DNA from 3 places in the Devosia sp. GW821-FHT12F11 genome. Region 2 is predicted to be linked to each of the others. Evidence: riboswitches for the same ligand, from Rfam matches in the RefSeq annotation. Region 2 holds a riboswitch; each other region holds the start of a gene.
What was found. A riboswitch is a leader RNA that binds a small molecule or an ion and turns the genes downstream of it on or off. The one in region 2 is predicted to bind cobalamin.
Positions count from the first base shown of each region.

Region 1 (5,845 bases), on a different contig from region 2:
GGCAGTTTCTTGACGCGCGCCTTGTACTCGCGCCAACGCTTCTTTTCGCCGATCACTTTGGCGGCGAGCTTGGCAATGGACATCATTTGTCTCCTTGGTTGAGCTGGCTGAGACGATCCGAGAGGAAGCTCCAGGTCCTCCAGAACTCTTCGAGATATTCGCGGCCCTCGGCGTTCAGCGAGTACACCTTGCGCGGCGGCCCCTTCTCGGAAGGCACCTTCTCGACATCGACGAAGCCGCGCTGCTCGATGCGGACCAGCAACGCGTAAACGGTGCCTTCGGCGATGTCGGCAAAACCCTGATCCCGCAACCAGGCGGTGATCTCGTAGCCATAGGCGGCCCGCATCGAGAGGATGGCGAGGACGATCCCCTCCAGCGTTCCCTTCAGCATCTCCGTCATCTGTTTGCCCACGGGGCGACCTCATGCTAGTCTGCGTTACTGACTACTGGTAGATAGTATCACTAAGTAGCCGTGTCAAGCGTCGCCGATCGGCGTGGCTGAGGACATTCTGTGAGGTCGCCAGCAGCCGCGCCTCACAACGCGACTGGCTCTCCGGCGCAGGCGCATTAGCGCCAGGTTGGGGGATTCCTACTGATCCTGTGCAGCGCCCATCGGCGAACTTGCCACCCGGCAGCGCCCCAAACTCGGTGTCATCCCTGCGAAAGCAGGGACCCAACCCACAGCCCGCGCAGGTGGATGGATGGCGGACGAGGGCAAAAGCCCTCGCCGCGAGGTCCCTGCTTTCGCAGGGATGACAGCCGGTGGGTGGGCACGGTCGTAACCTGGCGCCTATGGACGAAGGCCGGGATGAAGTGGCGCGAACAGGGGCGCCGCGGCGATGACACCCGTCGGCGCTCCATGGCGCTTGCTACAGCCCCGCCCAGATCATGCTGACGACCATCCCTGCTGTCGCTCCGGTGACAAGCGCAAGGAACACGGTGGCGTAAAGCCACCACCGATCGCTCGGTTCTCGATCCATTTCCGCTGCGAGGCCCCCAAGCCCATTGCGGCCGGCGTCGATTGCCGACGACACCTGCCGGTCCCGTCCGCGACGCCAACGCGGCAGACGGGTTCGCATTCTAGCGGCCGGCGCCTTTAGTTTTGCTGACAGGTCGGGCGCTCACGCGCCTCTCTGCTGACGGTCACAATGGTGGAGGCATGGAGACGAGCAGCCCAAGCGTGACGCCGATGCTGGCCGCCATCACCATGAGGACAAAAAAGGCCGCAAGGACCGCCCACCATGAAAGCTTCGGTTCCATCCCTGCGCGATACCACAGCGCGGCTGACAACCGCCTGATCGGCGAACGGCCTGCCTGCGCCGGGTGACACGGGGCTGGGGGGGGGACCTGTGACAGCGCCCCCTCAGTTCGCGCTCGACAGCCCCGCCTGGGCCCGCAGGAGATATCTCTACGTCCCCGCACATCATAGTGAGGGCTGCCCTCACCGGAAATTGCATCGCAACCCATTGACGCGAATCCCGAACAGGCACACTACATCTAGTGTGTCGTGGTCGCCCGGTTCGCAAGGACGGGTGATAATAGGGAAGCCGGTGCGGGCAATTGCTCCAGTCCGGCGCTGCCCCCGCAACTGTGATAGCCGGTGCTGCCGGCCAGCCAGATACCTGCCACGACAGGTTAGTTCGTCCACGGGCGGGGTGCACCGGTTGGCCGCGAAAACGCCTGGGCGGAATGCGCCTGTGCGTCGTTTCGCGTCCTCGGAAAACCCCTGCTGCCACTCACGGGGTATTTGAGGCATATGTCCACTTCACAGATCGTCCATTCCGACACCGGCCGTCCGGTGGTCGTCACGTCACCCGAGCCGCACGCGGCCTACGCGCCGGGCTTCTCGCTCATCAAGCGCAACGGTGGCACGGTGCCGTTCGATCAGTCGAAGATCGCCGTGGCGTTGACCAAGGCGTTCCTCGCAGTGGAGGGCAACAAGGCCGCCGCCTCGCGCCGCGTGCATGAAATCGTCGAGCAACTGACCGGCGAAGTGGTGGCGGCGCTGGTCCGCCGCGCCAAGGACGGCCGGGTGTTCCATATCGAGGATGTGCAGGATCAGGTCGAGCTGGCGCTGATGCGCGGCGAGCACCAGAAGGTCGCCCGCGCCTATGTGCTGTACCGCGAGGAGCACGCCAAGGCCCGCGCCGACAAGGCGGATGCGCCTGTCGCGAGCGCCGCGATCCGCATGGCGGATGGCATGCCGCTCGACGAAGCCCGCCTCGCCACCGTCATCGCCGAGGCCTCTGCCGGTCTTGATGGCGTGGTGGCCGAGACCATTCTCACCGAGACCCGCCGCAACCTCTATGACGGCATCTCGACCGAGGAACTGGCGCTGGCGCCGATCCTCGCGACCCGTACCCTGGTCGAAACCGAACCCAATTACGCCTATGTCTCGGCGCGCCTGCTCAACGACAAGCTGCGCCGCGAAGCGCTGAGCTTTCTCGCCGGCCGCCCCGACCAGGCGACGCAAGCCGAGATGGCGAACCGCTACGCCGAGTATTTCCCCGCCTATCTCGAGCGCGGCATCGGGCTTGAGCTGATCGACCCGGAACTCGGCCGCTTCGATATCGCCCGCATCGCCGCGGCGCTCCGGCCCGAGCGCGACCGACAGTTCCAGTATCTGGGGCTGCAGACGCTCTATGACCGCTACTTCCTCCACTCCGCCGGCACGGTGTTCGAACTGCCGCAGGCCTTCTTCATGCGCGTCGCCATGGGCCTGGCGGTGCGCGAGATCGACCGCGAAGCCCGCGCCATCGAGTTCTACAATCTGCTGTCGAGCTTCGACTTCATGGCCTCGACCCCGACCCTGTTCAACTCGGGGACGCTGAGACCGCAGCTTTCGAGTTGCTTCCTCACTACCGTCGCCGACGACCTCGACGGCATCTTCAAGGCGATCAAGGACAACGCGCTGCTCGCCAAATATTCGGGCGGTCTCGGCAATGACTGGACCCCGGTGCGCGGGCTCGGCGCCCATATCAAGGGCACCAACGGCGAGAGCCAGGGCGTCGTGCCGTTCCTCAAGGTGGCCAACGACACCGCCATCGCGGTGAACCAGGGCGGCAAGCGCAAGGGCGCGGTCTGCGCCTATCTCGAGACCTGGCACGTCGACATCGAGGAGTTCCTCGATTTGCGCAAGAACACCGGCGACGACCGCCGCCGCACCCACGACATGAACACCGCCAACTGGGTGCCCGACCTGTTCATGGAGCGCGTCGAAGCCGGCGCCGACTGGACACTGTTCTCGCCCGACGAAACGCCGGACCTGCACGATCTCTATGGCCCCGCTTTCAAGGCCGCCTACGAAGCCTATGAAGCCAAGGCCGCCGCCGGCGGCATGACGGTGTTCAAGACCGTCCGGGCGCTCGATCTGTGGCGCAGGATGCTGACCATGCTGTTCGAGACCGGCCACCCCTGGGTGACCTTCAAGGACCCCTGCAACATCCGCTCGCCGCAGCAGCATGTCGGGGTGGTGCACTCCTCCAACCTCTGCACCGAGATCACGTTGAATACGTCGAAGGACGAGGTGGCGGTCTGCAATCTCGGCTCGATTAACCTCTTGGCCCACCTCACCGACAAAGGCCTCGACCTCGAGCGGCTCAAGCGCACCGTCGACACCGCCATGCGCATGCTCGACAATGTCGTCGACATCAACTTCTACACCATCCCGGAAGCCCGCCGCTCCAACCTCCGCCACCGCCCGGTCGGGCTCGGCATCATGGGCTTCGCCGATGCGCTGCAGGCGCAGGGCATCGCCTATGGCTCGGATGCGGCGGTTGAATTCGCCGACCGCTCGATGGAGGCGATCAGCTACTATGCCATCACCGCCTCGACCGATCTTGCCGAGGAGCGTGGCGCCTACGCCTCGTTTGCCGGCTCGCTCTGGTCAAAAGGCGTGCTGCCGATCGACAGCCTCGAAATGCTCGCCGCGACCCGCAGCGAGATCCATATCGACCGCACCCAGCGGCTCGACTGGGAGACGCTCCGCCAGCGCGTCAAATCAGTGGGGATGCGCAACTCCAACACCATGGCGATTGCGCCGACGGCCACCATCTCGAACATCTGCGGGGTGAGCCAGTCGATCGAGCCGGGCTACCAGAACCTCTACGTCAAATCCAACATGTCGGGGGATTTCACGGTGGTGAACGCCCTCCTCGTGCGCGACCTCAAGGCCCGTGGGCTGTGGGACGAGGTGATGATCTCGGATCTCAAATATTTCGACGGCTCGGTCGGCCAGATCGATCGGGTGCCCGATGACCTCAAGGCCATCTACGCCACCGCCTTCGAGCTCGACGCCAGCTGGCTGATCGCCGCCGCCTCGCGCCGGCAGAAATGGATCGACCAGGCGCAATCGCTCAACCTCTACCTCGCCAACCCCTCGGGCAAGGCGCTGGATACGCTCTATCGCAGCGCCTGGAAGGCGGGGCTGAAGACCACCTATTACCTGCGCTCTCGCTCGGCGACGCATGTCGAGAAGTCGACGCTGAAGGGCACGGACGGCAAGCTCAACGCCGTGGCGGTAACGCCGGCGCTGGTTGCTGCGCCGGTGGTCGAGACGCCGCCCGCGCCGAAGAAGCTGGCGCTCGAAATGGCGGTGCTCGATGGGCCGGCGTGCCTGATCGACGACCCCGACTGCGAAGCCTGCCAGTAACGAGACAAGACCCCTCATCCGGCGCTACGCGCCACCTTCTCCCCGACGGGGAGAAGAATCTGGAGAGCGCAGCGGCCACCACTTTTCCTCCCCGTGGATCGCGCGAAGCGCGAGACAGGTGAGGGGTAAACTACCAGCCTATAGGAAACCTACCATGTCCCTCGATTGGTCCTCAGACCTCAACACTCTCGCCCCTGCCCCGCTCGCCCCCAGCATCGACCGCGCCGGCGGCCGCGTTTCGGTCGACGACAAGGCGATGATCAACTGCCGCGCCGACGTGAACCAGCTGCTGCCGCTCAAGTACAACTGGGCCTGGGAGAAATACCTGAGCGGCTGCAACAACCACTGGATGCCGACCGAGGTGTCGATGCAGGCCGATATCGCATTGTGGAAGAGCAAGGACGGGCTCACCGACGACGAGCGCCATACGCTGAAGCGCAACCTCGGCTTCTTCGCCGCCTCGGAAAGCCTCGTCGCCAACAACATCGTCTTGGCGATCTACCGGCACCTGACCAACCCGGAATGCCGGCAGTATCTGCTGCGGCAGGCCTTCGAGGAGGCGGTGCACACCCACACCTTCCAGTACATCGTCGAGAGCCTCGGCCTCGATGAGGGCGAGCTGTTCAACATGTATCGCGAGGTGCCCTCGATCACCGACAAGGCGGCCTGGGCGCTGAACTTCACCCAGCACCTCGACGATCCCAGTTTCACCACCGGCACGCCCGAGACCGACCGGGCGTTCGTGCGCGACCTGATCGCCTTCTACGTGATCTTCGAGGGCATGTGGTTCTATACCGGCTTCGCGCAGATCCTGTCGCTGGGCCGTCGCAACAAGATGGTCGGCATCGCCGAGCAGTACCAGTACATCCTGCGCGATGAGAGCATCCACCTGAACTTCGGTATCGACGTCATCAACCAGATCAAGGCGGAAAACCCGCATGTCTGGACGCCGGAGTTCCAGAGCGAGGTGCGCGGCATGATCAAAAGGGCCGCCGAGCTCGAGGCCGCCTATGGCCGCGACACCATGCCAAGGGGCTTTCTCGGCCTCAACTCCGCGCTCTGCGAGCAGTATATGCATTTCATCGCCAACCGCCGCTGCGCCCAGCTCGGCCTTCACGAGGTGTTCGGCGAAACCGAGAACCCCTTCCCCTGGATGAGCGAGGCGATGGATCTGAAAAAGGAGAAGAACTTCTT
Region 1 is NZ_JBXAPX010000005.1:229,587-235,431, reverse strand. It holds gene AC1ROK_RS16610 (DUF1048 domain-containing protein) at 1-83, opposite strand, end outside; gene AC1ROK_RS16605 (PadR family transcriptional regulator) at 83-412, opposite strand; cobalamin riboswitch at 1,492-1,644, shown strand; gene AC1ROK_RS16600 (ribonucleoside-diphosphate reductase subunit alpha) at 1,757-4,651, shown strand; gene AC1ROK_RS16595 (ribonucleotide-diphosphate reductase subunit beta) at 4,806-5,845, shown strand, end outside.
Region 1: linked by a shared signal. The riboswitch ahead of AC1ROK_RS16600 (ribonucleoside-diphosphate reductase subunit alpha) and the one ahead of AC1ROK_RS15305 (ABC transporter ATP-binding protein) in region 2 are both predicted to bind cobalamin.

Region 2 (5,845 bases):
GAGATTGGCGACGCCGACGACGATGGCGGTGCTCAGGAGCGCGCCGCCGAAGGCGAAGATCGGCACGGTGGCGAGGCCGAGGAACATGCCGGTATGCAGCAGCACGATGATGGCGCCGAGCGCCGCGCCCGAGGAAATGCCGAGCAGGTGCGGATCGGCGAGCGGGTTGCGGGTCACCGATTGCAGCGCCGCACCGACCAGCGCCAGGCTGGCGCCGACGACGGCGCCGAGGATGACACGGGGCAGTCGGACCTCCCAGACGATGTTGTCGCGCCCGGCCGACCAGCTCACCTCGACGCTGCCGGGGGCGAGGTGGTGGGCGACGACCGACCAGACGGTGTCGAGCGGAATGGCGATGGCGCCGACGCTGACGGCGACCAGCGCGGTGACGACGAGGATTGCGGCGAGCGCCAGCACCAGCGCCGGGGTGGCGTGGATGAGGGCGTGGCGCGGGCCGGAGAGGTGGCGGTGGGACATGGGGACTAGTCTCGACGTTTGAGCGTGTGGCTCCCCCCTCCCGGCCTCCCCCACAAGGGGGGAGGTGAAGAGGAGCTTGTGGCTCGATCGAGCCAGGCGCACCGGCAAGGCACCTCCCCCCTTGTGGGGGAGGATGGGAGGGGGGAGCCGCTTGCGCCGGCTTCGACTACTCCGCGAACGCCGCGGCCAGGTGCTTGATCGCCGCGATGTTGCGCGGGCCCGGGGTGGCTTCGACATATTGAAGCGTAACGAAGCGGTTATGCTTTACCGCCGGAATGTCCTTGAAAGCCGGGTTGTTGCGCATGAAGTCGGCCTTCTGCTCGGCGGTGACTTCGCCGTAGTTGATGATGACGATGATGTCGGGGTTGCGCTCGATCACCGGCTCCCAGCCGATCTCGACCCAGCTGGAAGCCACGTCGTCCATGATGTTGGCGCCGCCGGCGGCTTCGATCAGCGCGGTGGGGATGGCATAGCGGCCGGCGGTGAAGGGCTTTTCCTCGCCCGAGTCGTAGATGAACACCTTTGGTGGGGTGTCCCGCTTCGGCAGCGTCGCGGTGAAGGCGGCGAGCTCGGATCGGTAACCGGCAACGAGCGCTTCGGCGCGTTCGGAAACGCCGAAGATCCTGCCCAGATTGAGCAGGTCGACATAGAGGTCGTCGATCGAAGCCTTGGGCTTATCCATGATGTGGATGCAGCTTTCGGTCAGCTCGTAGACCTTGATGCCGAATGCGCCCAGGGTGTCGGGTGTGATCTCGCCGCCGACCTTCATGCCGTAGTTCCAGCCGGCGAAATAGAAGTCGGCATCGGCGCCGAGCAGCACTTCCTTGGTGGGATAGTCGGGCGACAGTTCGGGCAGTTCGGCGACGCCGGCGCGCAGCGTTTCGTCGAGGGTCTTCCATTCCGACACGCCGGTATAGCCGGCCATAGAGCCGGTGAGGCCGAGGGCCAGCATCATCTCGGTGAGGTTCACATCGTTCGAGACGGCGCGGGCCGGAGCGGCCTCAAAGGTAACGTTACGGTTACAGCTTTTGACCGTGACCGGGAAGCCGGAGGCGAAGGCGCTGGTCGCGGCGAGCGCGAGAAGCGGGGCGGCAAGGAGGCTGAGGCGCATGGAATTCTCCCTTAGCGGCGTGGTTCGAGATGGAAGGAAAAGCGGGGGCGGCCGGTAGCCGGATGGCTGTCGATGGCGGTCTCGACTGCGAAGGTCTGGCGGATGGCATCGGGTGTCAGGATGTCGAGCGGCGGGCCGAGCGCCGCCTGCCGGCCATCGGCGATGACCAGCACGCGATCGGCATGGGCGGAGGCGAGCGCCAGGTCGTGCAGCGAGACGATGATGGTGGTGGGCAACGCCGCGAGCAGCGCCAGCACCTCGAGCTGATGGCGGATGTCGAGGTGGTTGGTGGGCTCGTCGAGGATCAAGAGGTCCGGTTTCTGCACCAGGGCGCGGGCAAGCATGACGCGCTGCTTCTCGCCACCGGAGAGCGAGGCGAAGTCGCGGGCGGCCAGCGGCGCGAGCCCGAGCAGCTCGAGGGCAGCTTCGATCGATGCGTAACCATGTGGTGACCGGTCGTGCTGATGCGGGGTGAGGCCGAGCTCGATGATCTCGGCGACGCTGAGGCCGAAATCCGAGGCCGGTTCCTGCAACACAGTGGCGATGCGGCGGGCCGTGGCGCGGGGCGGCAGCGACCACAGGTCGACACCATCGAGGCGGACCGTGCCGGCGGTCGGACGGTGGTAGCGGTAGAGGCAGCGCAGCAGGCTGGATTTGCCCGCGCCGTTGGGGCCGACCAGCGCCAGCATTTCGCCGGGCGCGACGGCAAAACTCAGATATTGGACGATCGGGGCGCGATGCGACGGGCCCCAGCTCAGGCCTTCGACCGCGAGGGCAGCCGGGCTAGAGCCGACCAGGGATCGGGCAAGCTCCATCGGAGGCCTCCGCGCATAGGCGAGGGCTGACGGGCGAACCGATCAAAATGCGAGCTGCGATGCGTAGTCGTAGCGCCATCGACGTTCCCCTCGGCACACCCCGGCCGGGTTACAGTGAGCTGTCGAGGCAGGTCTCCTGGCTCGCGGGTCATAGCGCTTCCGAACCTTCCCAACCTCCCGGAGGAGATCAGTGGCGTTTACGGAAGAGCTCGCCGCTTACAGTTGCGGGGGCAGCCACGGTTTTGCGCCCTGATGGGTACGTCGCACCGTGTTCCCTTTTAATCCCCGTTGGCTGGCGGCCGCCGAGGAACCTTGAACGGGGCGATAGGGGCGTGACTCGGGGGCGATGTCAACCGAGGGGGAGGGAGATGGAGCCCCAGGGGTCGCGGACCCGGCACCGTGCGGCGGGCCGGGTCCGCGTCGTGAGGGAGGGGAGGCGCCCCGCCTCACGGGCTATCGAGCGTCGCAGCCCGATTGGAAAAATGAACTGAGTTGCCCCCTCAGTGCCGCGCTTGGTGGAGGTCAATCCTGGCGCAGCGTGGTGTCACTCGATCACAGGCAAGCTGACAGGGCGCTGAATGCGGGTTGCAGAAACCGTTCATAAACCCGAAAGACGCCGGGGCGAGGAGTCGCCCGGGGACGAGGAGTCGCCCCGGGGACGAGGAGTCGCCCCGGGGACGAGGAGTCGCCCCGGGGACGAGGTATCGCCCCGGGGACGAGGTATCGAGGGGACGACAAAGATGTCGCCCCGTTCCGGCGGACGACAAAGATGTCGCCGCTGCTTAGCGGACGCGGATCGAGCTGATATTGTCGTTGGCGCCGCGCAGGTTCGGCACGCTGCGCGAGATCACGATGCAGCGGCCGTTGAAGTTGGCGCGCTCGCAGACCAGGGCTTGCGCATCGCCGCGCACTTCGATCGAGCGGATGGTGTCGTCCCAGCGGCCGAGACGGGCGAGCCGCTCACCCGGACGGGCGCAGAAGCTGTCGCCGCGGAAATTGGTGTTCTCGTAGAAGCAGACGCGGTCGCGGTTGCCGCCCGGACGGCCGGGGCGGATGTCGAAGCCGCCGGAGCCGATCTGGAAGCTGAAGCCGGGGACGTTGAAGCCGATGTTCACATCGACATCCGGCCGGCTCGGGCCGGGGCGATCGGGAACGATGACGCGGGTATCGACGTCGTCCTCATCGTCAAAGCCGGAATCGTCGTCGCTGAGGTAGCTGGCGGAGACCCAGCCATCCGGACCCGGTTTGATCACATAGCACCAGCCGCCGGAGCAGCGGTCGATCTCGACCTCTCGGCCGGCGCGCAGCACGTCGACCACGGCGCCGCTCACCGGCGCGGCGCGGACATTGACGGTGCTGGTGGCGACGGCGGCATTGGCGGCACCGGCGAAAAACAGCGAGCCGAGCAGCACGGTGGCGGCTCCTGCCAGTTTGATGGGATGCATAAGTAGTCCTCTCTTTGTGACGCTTCGGGGCATTTGGGTTGTCGCCGCGAGGCCGAAACGGCCGGAACGCAAGGGAGTTCCATGCATTCGTGTCGATTGCGCCCAAAATGCAAACGCCGCCTTCGAGGGGACCCGAAGGCGGCGTTCAGCTCTCAGTATGGTGAAGCGTCAGTTAACTTCGTAGGACGAGATGGCGTTGTTGAGCTGCTTGGGCAGCGAGGCCTTGGACGAGCTGATATCGGCGCAGATGCCTTCGAGGTCGAAATCGCGGCAGACCAGCACGTCGGCATCGCCGAACACCTCGATCGAGGAGATCGAGTCGTTCCAGCTGCCGCCCAGCGCATCGTCGCTGTCGCCGGGCTCGACGCAGAAGCTCGGGCCATTGAAGTTGGCGTTCTTGTAGAAGCAGACCTGGTCTTCTTCTTCTTCGGGCTCAGGCAGGGGCTGCGGCTTGGGCTGGTTGCCGATGCCGATGGAGATCGACGGCTTGCCGTCGCCGCCGACCCCGAAGCTGAAGCTGAACGGCACGTTGGATGCGGGCTTGCCCTTGTTGAGGCCGCCGAGGCGGTTCTGGCGCACCCAACCGTCGGGGCCGGGGATCTGGATCAGGCAGACGGTGCCCTGGCAATCGAGCACGGTGACGAGCTGGCCGGCTGCAACCGAATTGACCACCGGCGAGTTCGGATTGGCGGTCTTGCGGACGTTGGAGTCCTGCAGCATGTGGGCATTGGGTGCGGCGAAGGCAGGCGCGACGGCAAGGCCGACAAGCGCGGCCAGCGCTGCGGCGGCGACGAGGTGGAGACGCTTCATGAGGATGTTCCCTGATTGGCGGCACCGGGACCGGTGCCGCGGCGCGAGGTCAGCGCGGCGTTTGGGTGCCGCGCGCTGATGCTGCCGGGAAACAGCAATATTCGCGATTCGAGATGAAATCGACTGAATTGCAAGAAAACGGCCCGCGCCGGGGAGGCAGCGGGCCGGTCGTTACTGAGCGTGGCAAGCGAAACTCAATAGACCCGCATCGAACTCACGTTGTTGTCGAGGAAGCCGTGCAGGCTGGTCTGGCTGGCGTTGACGCGCTCGCAGTAGCTGTGGAAGTCGCGATCGCGGCAGAGGTCGACCGAGACGTTGCCCTCGATGCGGACCGACGAGTAGCGGTTGTCGGTGTCGAGCAGCAGGAAATCGCGGACGCGGGTGCCCGACTTGGCGCAGAACGAGGCGCCGGTGAAGTTGTGGCCTTCGTAGAGGCAGACAATGCCGGGGCCGCCCCAGTTGTAGGGAATGGGGGCGAGTTGCCAGGGGTGGCGGATCACCTTGCCGAAGGCGATGTCGTAGAGGCTGGTCCAACCGGCGGCGCGCCCGGCATGGACGTGGCACCAGCGCTTGGAGCAGCGATCGACATAGATGCGGACCTTGCCGTCGATCTCACCGGTGACATCGTAGGCCTTGCCCGGGCCCTCGAACAGGATGAGCGGACGGACCGACCAGGCGGGCGTGCCCACCGGCGCCGCCATGGTCGTGGTCGTGCCGAGAACGAGAAGGGTCAGCAGAGACAGGCAGGCAAGTAACTGCTTCATCGAAATGCCCCGTACCAAATAATCAGAGGCGAAGCGTAGCGCCGCTGCATGACGGTTGGAAGGGTGCGCCGGCAACAGGGTGGGGAAAGTTGGCGGGGCACCGGCCGCGCAGCGATCCTGCCCCGCGTGGGACCGCCGAAGGCGGTGGAGGGTAGGGAGTAAGCATCGAGGCTCCGCGCACCCCCTCCGAGCTGCGCTAGGCTCGCTTCGCTCGCAAGCTCCGCTTGCCTCCCACGTCCAGGGGGAGGTGGGCATCGCGTGTGCGGCTGGAGTGGCGGAAATGGAGAAGGGGGATGAGGGGCAAAGCTCGCACCGCGGGTGAAAGGCGCCGCGCGGAATCCCTCGCGCAGCGCCTCCCCCATCGTCCCGGGGAAGAGGCCACCCATCCCGGGACGGGATGGGACAAGCTTTGCGAGTTTGGCG
Region 2 is NZ_JBXAPX010000004.1:501,002-506,846, reverse strand. It holds gene AC1ROK_RS15315 (FecCD family ABC transporter permease) at 1-477, opposite strand, end outside; gene AC1ROK_RS15310 (ABC transporter substrate-binding protein) at 644-1,588, opposite strand; gene AC1ROK_RS15305 (ABC transporter ATP-binding protein) at 1,600-2,403, opposite strand; cobalamin riboswitch at 2,513-2,733, opposite strand; gene AC1ROK_RS15300 (SH3 domain-containing protein) at 3,186-3,848, opposite strand; gene AC1ROK_RS15295 (peptidase inhibitor family I36 protein) at 4,017-4,658, opposite strand; gene AC1ROK_RS15290 (peptidase inhibitor family I36 protein) at 4,853-5,422, opposite strand.

Region 3 (5,845 bases), on a different contig from region 2:
CGAGGTTGGCGTCGCCGGGGAGCAGCGCCAGCCGGATCTTGCCGCTCAACGCCAGCGCGGTGAGCTCATCGACGCCGTATTGCCAATAGGCCGGGCCGCCGAGCAGGCGGACCACCACCAGCCGGGCGCGCTGCACGGTCTGGTCGAGCCACAGATCGACCGACAGGTTGTGGCTCAACCGCAGCAGGTTGGCGAGGCGCAGGTCGGATGTTGCCGCCCGATCGGCCGCGGCGGCAAGCATCATCAGCTCGCTGTCGGCCGCCGAAGCAAAGACGACATCCCCGGGCGTCTGGGCGAGGTCGATGGCCTCGCCCTCCTGCTGCAGCGCTCCGGCTTGCGCCGCGAGGAGATGCATCAGGCTGCGGCCGCCACCGCCTGCTCGAGGCTAGCGGTGATGGCGGCGCGGTTGAGCGGGCTCTCCCCGATCACCACCAGGGTGGTCTGGCGGGCTTCGCCCGCTTTCCATGGCCGATCGAAATAGGCGGTGACGCGCGGACCGACCGCCTGGATGGCGAGACGGGCCGGGGCGCCGGGGAGCGACGCGAAGCCCTTCAGACGGAGCACATCGTGGGCGCGGATGGTCTGCTCGATGGTCGCCAGCAGATGATCCTTGCTGGTGACGCCGCCGAGGGTGACCGAGAAGGAATCGAAGTCGTCGTGCTCGTGGCCTTCGCCACCGTGCTCGAGCTCGTGGTGGCTCTCGCGTCCGGCGAGGTTGTCTTCGGTCGAGAGCCCCATGCCAAGGAGCGCCGCGACATCGACATGGCCGTTGCGGGCGCGGACCACGCCGGTGCCCGGACGCATCTCGGCCTTGAGGTGGGCTTCGATGGTGTCGAGCTGGGCGTCGGAGACCAGGTCGGCCTTGTTGAGGATCACCATGTCGGCGGCGATCAGCTGATCCTCGAACAGCTCGCCGAGCGGCGTCTCGTGGTCGAGCATGGCGTCGGCGGAACGGAGCGCATCGACCGCCTGTTCGTCATTGGCGAAGCGGCCTTCGCTGAGCGCCGCCGCGTCGGCGACGGTGACGACGCCGTCGATGGTCACCTCGGACTTGATCTCGGGCCAGTTGAAGGCGCGGATCAGCGGCTGCGGCAAAGCGAGGCCGGAGGTTTCGATGACGATGTGGTCGGGGCGATCGTCACGCTCGAGCAGCGCCTGCATGGTGGGGATGAACTCGTCGGCGACAGTGCAGCAGATGCAGCCGTTGCTCAGCTCGATCATATCCTCTTCGCGGCAGGTCTCGTCGCCGCAGCCGGCGAGGATTTCCTTGTCGACGCCGAGTTCGCCGAACTCGTTGATGATCAGCGCGATGCGCTTGCCCTTGGCATGGGCGAGCAGGTGCCGGACCAGGGTGGTCTTGCCGGCGCCGAGGAAGCCGGTGATGACGGTGACGGGGATCTTTGAACTGGCGAGTTCGGTCGTGCTCATGCGTGGGCACCTTTCAGGGCGAAGGCAGAAGATCGGGCGAAGCGCTCGTTGAGCCAGCCGAACAGCGGGCCGACGATCAGCCAGAACAGCGCACCGGTGGCGAGGGTCGCCGCGGCGAATGATGTGGCGAGGTTGGCGGGGACGGCGCTGGCGTGCTCGCCCAAGAGCGGCGGCGCGCCGATGACGTGCGGCGCGAGGATCAGCACGGCAGCAATGACGATGCCGGTCCAGTTGCGGAGTTTGGCGATGGCGAGGATGCCGGCACCGGTGGCGAGCGCCGTGCCGACCCACCAGACCTGGCGGGCGACGAGATCGGCGGCGGGCATGCCCGGGAGTTCAGGCGGCAGGCCGAGGGCTGGAGCGAGCTGCAGGGCGATGAAGCCGCCGAGCCCCCAGATCACGCCGTTGCGGGCAGTGATCTCGATACCCGAGAAGACGGAGACGGCAGCGAGCAGGAAGGCGAAGCCGATGCAGCCGAGGAGGTTGGCCAGCACGGTGTAGGCGATGCGCTCGGCGCCATCCTGCGGGGCCCAAGCGTCTTCGTCATGCTCGTGGGCGGGTGCGGCTTCGGCATGAGAATGCTCTGCGGTGCCGGCCTCGTGGCTGTGCTCGGCGACGGCCGACGCCTCGGGGGCGGCGTTCTCGTAAACCTCGGCGGCGAGGATCAGTGGTGCGACGCGCCATTGCTGCACGGCGCTCATGGCCAAGCCGGCTGCGAGTCCGGCAAGGACCGCAGCGAAAAAGATTCGCTGGAAGAGTTTCATCGATGTCTCGTGTGCTTAGAGCTGAGTCAGCTCAATGGCAGGGGAAGCCAAGCGCATGGCGCGTATCGTGCGCACCATTGTGGATGGCCATGTCGCTGGCAAAACCGACGCCGCCGACAAGGACGAAGCCGATAAACAACGCCAGCACACCTGCGATGAGCCGCTGCGAGACAGAAAGACGGACGACCGACGCCGTCTGGACCTGAGTATTCATATGCCTGCACCCTCCGTGCGGATGAAAGTGGGCGCATCGCCCGAGCTCTTTCCGGGGGTCGCGTTTTGAACCGGAAAAGTCTCACAACTTTTCCCGAAACACTCCCGGACGCTGGCAGGTCTCCTGACTCGCGGGTCACCGTGGTCTCCGGCCTTCCCAACATCCCGAGGGATGTCAGTGGCATAGTCGGAGGCACTCGCCACTTACAGTTGCGGGGGCAGCCACGGATTTGGTCCCTGATGGGTACGCCGCACCGTGTTCCCTTTTGATCCCCTCGCCCGAACGGGTTTGAGGAACCAACGTGGGGCTATGGTTACGCCGCGGGAGGGGGCGCGGTCAATCTTCCGCCGCAGCGGAATCGGGATAGCCGACGGTGACAGTGTCGACGCGCGCATCGACCTTCTCGAGCAGTGGCTCGCTCGACGAGATCTGCATGTCGCCGGAGATGGCATCGACATTGAGATCGGCCGGATAATCGCCGACGGCGAAGCGAACGCTGACCGAGCAACCACCTTCCGGCGGGGCGAGCTTGCCGCCCTCGAAGATGGCGGCGCCACCATAATCCCAGAAGAAGCCGTAGAGCTGGAACGGCCCGCCATTCAACGCCTCGACCTCTTTGACGGTGAGCCCCTTCCTGAGCCCGCCCGGCGCGGTGTCTCCCGGCGGCACGGTGAAATAGGCGACGCGCTCGTGCTTCTCCTCGTCCCACCAGCCGAACTCGATGGTCTTGGTGGGATCGTTGGGGAAGATGGTGGTGGCGAGCACGGTGGAGCCCTCGGGGCCCGGGACGTCGCCAGTCACCACATTGTCCTTGCCGAAGGCCTCGATCAGCCGCGCTTCGGAGCTGTCAGCGGCGAAAGGACCCTCACAGACGATGTCGGCGGCCAGGGCGGGCGCCGCCAGCAGCAACAGGGGAAACAGGACCAGCGCGCGCATTGTCGACCTCCGTTGACCCGCCGAATCTAGCTGAGCCCAGTGAGTCTGGGCAGGCCTTGCGGCGGAAGCTGGGCGCAGGGTCATCCACCCGACTGCAGCCGTTCGGTCATCTGGTTCTGGATCGCGAGGACCTCCACGATCACCTCGGTGAGGAGGCGCAGCTCGTCGAGGCTGCGCTTGCCCAGCGCTTCGGCGCCAGCGATCGCCATCGGGGCGTAGGCCTTCTCGATGACGGCGGCAGTGGCCTCGGCGAGTTCCACCAGCACCTTGCGCCGGTCATGCGGATCGGGTTGGCGGCGGACGAAGTTACGGGCCTCGAGCCGGTCGATCAGCGAAGTGACGGCGGCCGGGGTGAGACGGGTGGCGCGGGCGATGGCGCTGGCGGTCTGCGGACCGCTGGTGAGGAAGCTGAGGCACAGCCGTTCGGCCGGGCCGAGCTGGAAGATTGCTCCCACCTCCTCGTCATAACGCTGCGTCGCCTCCTGCCAGCGCACGATGAGCGTGCCGAGCCGCTGCACGAGCTCGGCCTTTGCATCGCTTGACGAATTTATTTCGACCATCTAATTATCTACTCATCGAATAATACGACGGGCGCATGATATGCGGCGTCGCGCAGGTGAGGCAAGAATGAAAGCACGCATCGGTATCGTTGGCGCAGGTTCCGCCGGCCTCGGCCTGGCCCTGGCGCTGGTCAGGCGCGGCTTCGCCCCCGTTGTCTTCGAGAAGCGCAGCGAAAAGCAGGTGATCGACGAGGGGATTTTCCTGACGCTGGCGCCCAACGGCATGAACGCGCTGCGCGGCTTTGGCCTTGCGACGGAGGCGCTGCGGCACGGGGTCGAAACGCGCGCCATTGTCCTCCACAACGAACACGGCAAGGCGCTCGGCACGGTCGACTATGCCCGCCACACGGCGCGGTTCGGCGCCCCCTCGGTGACGATCCGGCGCGGCGCGCTGAGCGAGATCCTTCTCGGCGCAGCCCGTGCCGCAGGGGTGCCGATGCAGTTCGAGACGCCGGTGATAGCGGTCGCCAATCTGGAAGGCGAGGTGGCGGCGACGACCGCTGACGGCGTGACACACAGTTTCGACGTGCTGGTGGGGGCAGATGGCCTCCGCTCCAATGTGCGTGGCCTCGCCATGCCCGGGCTGCCGTCACCGGCCTATAACGGGCTACTGGGGAGCGGCGGCATCGTCGATGTGCCGGAGGTGCCGCCGACGAACGGGCAGATGTTGATGACCTTCGGGCGACGGGCGTTCTTCGGCTACATCAAGGACCCGGGCGGCCCGGTCTATTGGTTCAACAGCTTTCCCGCCGACGAAAAGCAGGCGCAACTGATCGATCGCCAGGCAGCGACCGGGTATTTCGAAGCGCTGCATCGCGGCGATCCCTCGGTCAACCGGCGGATCATCGCGGCTGCCGCGCCGCAGGTGAGCCGGATCTATCCCGATTACGACGTGCCGAGCCTGCCCTATTGGTCGAGGGGGCGGGTGATCCTGATCGGCGATGCGGCGCATGCGGTGACCCCGCATTCGGGCCAGGGCGCATCGATGGCGCTCGAGGACGCGCTGGTGCTGGCGGCCTGCCTCGAGGCGGAGGCGACGCCGGAAAGCGCCTTTCGACGTTTCGAGGCATTGCGGCGCGACCGCGTGGAGGCGGCGGTGCGGCTCGGCCGGCAGGGTGGCACGCCCAAGAAGGCGCAGGGTTGGCTGGCGCGGCGAGTGCGCGACCTGGTGTTGCCGCTGTTCGTGCCGCTCGGCCAGCGTGGGCAGGAGCACTTGTTCGCCTTCCGAGCCGACGATACCCCGCTGGTCCGGCCGAACTGAGCGGCCTTGCGGCCGACACAGGGCCCGGCGATCAATGGACGAAGCCAACTGATTCGCCCCGGTGCCCCGATGCCCTTCACCTTCCAGACGGTGATGCCGATCCTGCTCCTGATCGGCTCCAACGTGTTCATGACCGTCGCCTGGTATGGGCACCTCAAGTTCCCGCATATGGCGATGTGGGTGGCGGTGATGGTCAGCTGGGGCATCGCGCTGGTGGAATACTGGCTGGCGGTGCCCGCCAACCGTATCGGCTACGGCGCCTATACCGCGGCGGAGCTCAAGACCATCCAGGAGGTGATCAGCCTCACGGTGTTCGCCGGCTTCGCGGTGTTCGTCCTCGGCGAGAAGCTGACCTGGAACCACGCGGTCGGCTTCCTGCTGATCTTTGCCGGAGCGTTCTTCATCTTCCGGGGGCCGCTGAAGTAGCGACCAGTGACTGGTGAGCGAAGACGCCGGCCCCTGCCCCATCGGCGACCGCAAAGCTGATATTGTGCATTGGTCTGGCCGCATCGCCCGCGGCATAGACCCCGGGAATGCTGGTCTGCTGCAGGTGATCGACGACGAAGAAGTCGCCTGCCATGCCGGCCTTGGTTTCGCAGCCGAGCTGGATGCCGAGATTGCTCGCGAACCGGATCGGCGCGTGGGCGAAGATGGCGTCGAGTGCGACCGAGCCCGCGGTGGT
Region 3 is NZ_JBXAPX010000002.1:779,852-785,696, forward strand. It holds gene cobN (cobaltochelatase subunit CobN) at 1-355, opposite strand, end outside; gene cobW (cobalamin biosynthesis protein CobW) at 355-1,428, opposite strand; gene AC1ROK_RS09380 (CbtA family protein) at 1,425-2,192, opposite strand; gene AC1ROK_RS09385 (CbtB domain-containing protein) at 2,224-2,406, opposite strand; cobalamin riboswitch at 2,503-2,722, opposite strand; gene AC1ROK_RS09390 (hypothetical protein) at 2,743-3,342, opposite strand; gene AC1ROK_RS09395 (MarR family winged helix-turn-helix transcriptional regulator) at 3,423-3,902, opposite strand; gene AC1ROK_RS09400 (FAD-dependent monooxygenase) at 3,970-5,163, shown strand; gene AC1ROK_RS09405 (DMT family protein) at 5,233-5,589, shown strand; gene AC1ROK_RS09410 (NAD(P)/FAD-dependent oxidoreductase) at 5,564-5,845, opposite strand, start outside.
Region 3: linked by a shared signal. The riboswitch ahead of AC1ROK_RS09385 (CbtB domain-containing protein) and the one ahead of AC1ROK_RS15305 (ABC transporter ATP-binding protein) in region 2 are both predicted to bind cobalamin.